Regions from separate parts of the Streptomyces sp. NPDC021080 genome, predicted to be linked through region 2. Evidence: riboswitches for the same ligand, from Rfam matches in the RefSeq annotation. Region 2 holds a riboswitch; the other holds the start of a gene.
The links. A riboswitch is a leader RNA that binds a small molecule or an ion and turns the genes downstream of it on or off. The one in region 2 is predicted to bind cyclic di-AMP.

Region 1 (2,936 bases), on a different contig from region 2:
TGGCGTCCGCGGCACGGGGAGTGGTCGGTTCGCTGGCGACGGTCACCATGTCGGGGCCCGGAACCGTCGAACTCCAGCCATGCGGGGTGACCAAGGCGACGGGCCTGGCTCTCGCCGCGGCGCACCTCGGACTCACGCCGTGCGCGACGCTCGCCTTCGGTGACATGCCCAATGACATCCCGATGTTCGACTGGGCGGCCCGGGGTGTGGCGATGGCCAACGCCCATCCGGAGCTGAAGGCGGTGGCCGACGAGATCACCCTGTCGAACGAGAACGACGGGATCGCCGTGGTCCTGGAGCGCCTCTTCGGCTTCTAGGGGCGTCGGCGCATCCGTGACGCACCTCCTGCACACCTCGACACATCCCAGCGCTCCGATGCACCCCTACACACCCCTGTACACCCAACGCACCCGCCGACGGGCCGGGGAGGCGCCGTCGGCGGGTGCGGGTGAAGAAGGGGGTGCGGGGCGGGATCAGTAGGCGCCGTTGACGTTGTCGATGGAGCCGTAGGTCTTGGCCGCGTAGTTGCAGGCCGCGGTGATGTTCGCGACCGGGTCGTAGATGTTCATCGACGTGCCGGCGACGTGGTACGCCTGGAAGGTGGGGTCGATGACCTGGAGCAGACCCTTGGAGGGGATGCCCGCGGCGGCGTTGGAGTCCCAGTTGTTGATGGCATTGGGGTTGCCGGAGGACTCGCGCATCACGTTGCGGTGGATGCCGTCGTAGCTGCCCGGGATGCCCGCCTTGGCCATGACGTCGAGGGATTCCTTGATCCAGCCGTCGAGGTTGTTGGCGTACGTCTTGACGGAGGCCTGGGTGACGGTGGTCGTCTTGGACTTGGCGACGGCGGAGGTCGCGTTCGCCGTGGTGCGGACGGTCGTCGTCCCCAGCGACTTCGTGCCGACGGTCAGCTTCAGGCCCGGACGGATCAGGGCCGGGTTGTCGCCGATGACGGCGCGGTTCGCCGTGTACAGCTTCTTCCAGCCGCCGCTCTTGGGGTACTTCTTCGCCACCTTGGAGAGGGTGTCGCCCGCGACCACCTTGTAGGTGATGAGGTGCACGTTGGGGACCACCGCGGTGTGGGCGGCCTGGGGGGCCTGGGCCGGGGTGGCGGCGCTGGCGCCGGTGGCGCTCACGAGCGGGAGGGCGAGGGCGATGCCGCCCGTTCCGGCGGCGATCATGCCCCGGGTGATGACGTTGGTCTTCGTGCGGCGGTGCTTGCCTCGTATGGGCATGACGAATTTCCTCTCCGACGCCTGCGAGGTGAGCTGTCGGGTTCGGGCGGGAGATGCCCGGCCGCGCTGTGAGCGCGGCTTCACCCCTAGCCGGTCCGTTATGTCCGGATCGGCGGCTTACCTGTGGTTCCCCCGCTCCTGCCGTGCGTGGGTCGATGGGTTTCCGGGCGGCGGCAGGATTCGGCGATCCGCCCGGGGTCGACCAGAACGTATGCGAGAGCACATGTCCGAAACAAGGCGAGATTTGACTGCGAAGATCGCTTTCTCCTGGTTGGGGCGGTGGTGAAAAGTCCGATTGTGCCGGAATTGGATCCTCAACTTGCCTTTAGCGAAGGGGTTGGTCGGGAGCGGGTCCATGGCGGCGGCCGGACTCGCCGGTGACCCAACTCACGAGACCAAAGAGCATCAAGGAGGCATGCGGGGTAAATCGGGCATTGCGCTTGTGGTGGCGGCCGCTGCGGGGCCCTCCGGAGGGTGCCGAGCGGCCCTTCGTGCGGCGGGAATTGTGGCGCGGGACACGTCGGGGAGCGCGGCTCGTCGGGGACGGAAGCGCCGACCGCGCGGGAGCCGGACCCGACTCGGTGCGAGGTGAACTGCAGCCCGCGTCAAGGGAGTTCGCTGTAAGTGCGAGGTGCATGGGGTGAACTCCCGCACTCCGTAAGCCCCGTAAACCCCATAAGCCCCGTAAGCCCTGCAAGGTCCGTCGGCTGTGTCGGCTGTGTCGGCTGCGTGGCTCCGCCGGCCGGCCGTGCGCGGGATTCGCTTCTGGGCCCGGTGGAAGGCGACCCCGTCGCAGCCCTTGCAGGGGACGAGGCGCCCCGTGTCGACCCCCGTGTGCCGCGAGGAGCGCACCGGCGCCGGGGTGTCCCGGAGCGCGTACGCGGCCGGGGTCACCGAGAGGGAGGGCCGGGCGAGGTCGCCCACCTGGAGGTCCGGGGGTCCACGCGTACACGGTCGCCGGAGGGTGCGCGTCCATCACGTACGGGCGCAGGAGGGGGACGGAGGGCGCGTCCGTCTCCTCGTCCCCGCGCCGGTGGCCCCACCGGCGCGGCGTCTCCCGCGGGAGACCGATCGCCGGTCCGGGCGGCAGGTCCCGGTCCGGGTGCTGGCGGGACCAGGAGCCGATGAGGCCGCGCACGTCCACGTGGACGGGGGTGTGGCCGTGCCCGGCGTACCAGGGGTGGCGTTGCCGGTCGCGGCGCCGTTCCGCCGGTCAGGTGGTGAGGGGGGTGCTCCGGAAGTGTCGGTACGGGCTCCTCGGTCGGCGGCCTTCAGATCCGGGCGTGCAGACGGGTGCCGTCCGAGAGGGGGACGAGGGCGTCCTCATGAGTGATCTCGTAGGAGAAGGGCGTACGGATGCGCATGAGCGTCACCCCGATGGACGGAATGTGTCGTGCGGCACGGCTGGAGGACGGGAACCGTCCCGTCCCGGCCGCATGCGGTTCGGGCATGGCGGTGACACGGTCACCCCTTCCGGGTACTTCGCCGCATGTCGTCGTACGTCGCTTCGCATCATCCGATCATGGTCATACCGTCGGTGATTCGGATGGCGCCCGCGAGCCGGGGTACCCGCCGTTGGGGCACGCAGGTGCTTCCCGTCTGCCTTCCGGGTGTACTCCCGCACACCTCCTGGCGGAGCGAAGTGGGCCGGGGGACGGTGGGCGCTCGCGGTGATCGAAACCTGACCGGATACGCTGACTT
Region 2 (2,936 bases):
TGCCGAGCCGCAGGGTGCCGCCCGACAGTCCCGTCAGACGGGCCAGTTCGTGCCGGGCCAGCTCCATCTCGTCGAGGACCCGGCGGGCCCGTACGACCAGCAGTTCACCCGCACCGGTGAGCCGGGTCCCGCGATGGGAGCGGACCAGCAGCGCCGTCCCCGCCTCCCGCTCCAGCTTCGCCACCTGCTGGGACAGCGCCGGCGGGCTGTATCCGAGGCGTTCGGCGGCCCGGGTGATGGACCCCGCCTCGGAGATCGCCACCAGCGCCGCGAGTCGCGTCGGGTCGTACACCGCATCCCTCCCCGGCCCGGCGGCACCCTTCCGGGTCTAAACGATCGCTTAAGACCGGGCCAGGATATTCGACATACCTGCTGAAGGCCCGTGCCCGGCAGTCTGGGGGCATGGACGCACAGCTGATCGCCTTCACGGGCGTCGCCGCGGGCATGGTCGCCATGCCGGGCGCGGACTTCACCGTCGTCGTACGCAACGCCCTCGTCTCCCGCCGGGCCGGAGTCGCGTGTGCCCTCGGCATCGCGGGCGGACTGCTGCTCCACACCGCGCTCGCCGTCGCCGGGGTCGCCGCCGTCCTGACCGCCGTGCCGGCGCTCTTCCGGACGCTCCAACTGCTCGGCGGGGCCTATGTGCTGTACCTGGGCCTGCGCACGCTCGGATCGCCGGGCCGTCCGAGCGAGGTGGCGGCCGACGGGACCGGCACGGCCCGGAGCGCACGTCCGCTGCGTCAGGGCTTCGTCACCAACGCGCTCAACCCGAAGGCGCCCATCACGTTCCTGAGCCTGCTGCCGCAGTTCGTGCCCGCGGGCAGTGCCGCGATGCCGCGGACCCTGCTGCTCGCGCTGATCGTGGTCGTCCTGGCCCTGGTGTGGTTCCCGGCGGTCGCGCTCCTGGTGGACCGGCTCGGGCGGTGGCTGCGCGGGCCGCGTGCCGCACGTGCCGTCGCGGGACTCACCGGCGGCGCCCTCACCGCTTTGGGCCTCGTCCTGGTGCTGGAACCCCTCACGAGCTGAGGGGGCGTGCGGAGCGCTTCGGGAGCCCGGAGCCCCTCGGGAGCCGAGAGGCCGTCCGAAGGAGTCCCCCGGGTGCCGGGAGGGCGCCGCAGCGGCCCGGGAAGGGCCCGCACCGGGGGCGGCGAGGTCCGCCGCCCCGGGCGCGGGTCAGCCGACCCTGCCGTACCAGACGCTCCTCGTCCAGATCCTCTCGAGCTTCACCACTTCCCCGGTCTTCGGGGAGTGCCAGATCTTTCCCTTACCGGCGTAGATGCCGACGTGGTACACGTTCCGGCCCGAGTGGAAGAACACCAGGTCACCGGCCTTGCGGTGCGAGGCCGAGACATGGTGCGTCTTGTTGTACTGCGCCGCGGCGGTACGGGGCAGCGTCTTGCCCGCCTTCTTGTACGAGTAGAGCGTGAGCCCTGAACAGTCGAAGCGGTGCGGTCCGGTGGCGCCCCACTGGTAGGGGGAGCCGTGCTTCGACGCCGCGACCTGGAGTGCCCGCGTCGCGAGAGTGGCCGCCTCGGCGTCGGGTGCGGCGCCGGGAACCACCAGGCTGCCGCCCACCGCGGCAAGGGTGAGGGCCGAGGCCGTACCGGCCCTGGTCCACAGCGACGGGACACGATTGAGCGCAGTCATGCGCAACCCTTCGTCAGCCGCCTGTGAAGGATGACCTGTCGGATTCGGGCTGGCGAAGTTGCCCGGCCGCGGTTGCGGCTTCACCCCAAGGACCGCCCGGAACTGTTCCGGCGGCCCGTCTAGCTGGGTCCTCCACTCCTGCCGATCCACTCCTGTCGACCGGGCATCCGGGCGGCGGCAGGACTCGGCGTCCGCCCGGACCGCCCCGCCGCTGTGGCGGGGGCTTGTCGTCGGAAGGGATCTTCACTCATGAGAGTCGAAAAAACCGAGCGGAACCGGCGTTTTGTGGGCTTACTCACCAATCACCCGTTCGAGTGAACACCCCTCTGTTCGGGCACGTGTTGGGGACACCGATGAGGTCCGCACCTGCGGCGAAGGTCCTCATCCGGCCTTTGCCCTCCGCGTGTTGCGCAACTCGGAGGGGTCGCAGAAAGGACCCGTAAATACGCCATCGGGGGGTACACCATCCGGTCCGTTTGAGTCGCGGGCTGGACGTCACCGCCCCGCCGCGCGTACCGGCCCGCCGGTGTGGGTCCGTCAACTTCCCGGTTCGGGCGGCACGGTGACCCGGGCCGCCCGGCGCTCACCGCCGAGCACCCGCAGAGCCTGGGCCAGTGTCGGGGCGTGCACCTCGCTCTCACCCCGCTGGTGCATGAGCGCGAGAGCGTCCCGCAGGGCCTCCGCCTTGCCGACCAGCGCCTGAGCCGCCCTCAGGCCGCGATAGGTGTCTCCGGGGCGGGACGGATTGATGCGGCCGACCAGGTCGACCACGTCGAGATAGCGGTCGATCAGCTCGGCCTCGGCGCGGGTCAGTGCGGGCAGCGGGGGAAGGTCCGGGATCATCGGCCGCTCACCTCGCGCCGGGCGTCCGGCCCGCGGGCCTGCGGCTCGGGACGATCCGGTCGATCAGCCCGTAGGCCAGCGCCGTCGGCGCGTCGAGGATCTTGTCGCGCTCGATGTCCGCGGCGACCCGCTCCGGGCCCTGTCCCGTGTGGCGCCCGAGCATCTCCTCCAGGATCTCGCGGGTGCGGGCCAACTCCTCGGCCTGGATGACCAGATCGCCGGTCTGCCCCTCGACCGGCTCCGGGAGCGACGGCTGGCGGAGGAGCACACGGGCTCCCGGCAGCGCGAGCCGCTTGCCCGGAGTCCCGGCGGCCAGCAGCAGCGCCGCGGTCGACTCCGCCCGGCCGAGGCAGATCGTCTCGACGTCGCAGGTCACGAACCGCATGGTGTCGTAGATCGCGGTCATCGCGCCGAAGGAGCCGCCCGGGGAGTTGATGTACAGCGAG

Region 1: another riboswitch for cyclic di-AMP. It lies ahead of ACH4S8_RS39680 (transglycosylase SLT domain-containing protein); the one in region 2 lies ahead of ACH4S8_RS10105 (C40 family peptidase).

What each region holds. Positions count from the first base shown of each region.
Region 1 is NZ_JBIRQM010000023.1:104,989-107,924, forward strand. Features, by position in the region: gene ACH4S8_RS39675 (HAD family hydrolase) at 1-317, shown strand, start outside; gene ACH4S8_RS39680 (transglycosylase SLT domain-containing protein) at 474-1,235, opposite strand; cyclic di-AMP (ydaO/yuaA leader) riboswitch at 1,239-1,431, opposite strand.
Region 2 is NZ_JBIRQM010000003.1:627,784-630,719, reverse strand. Features, by position in the region: gene ACH4S8_RS10115 (LysR family transcriptional regulator) at 1-292, opposite strand, end outside; gene ACH4S8_RS10110 (LysE family translocator) at 403-1,026, shown strand; gene ACH4S8_RS10105 (C40 family peptidase) at 1,174-1,647, opposite strand; cyclic di-AMP (ydaO/yuaA leader) riboswitch at 1,651-1,847, opposite strand; gene ACH4S8_RS10100 (hypothetical protein) at 2,185-2,490, opposite strand; gene ACH4S8_RS10095 (ATP-dependent Clp protease proteolytic subunit) at 2,498-2,936, opposite strand, start outside.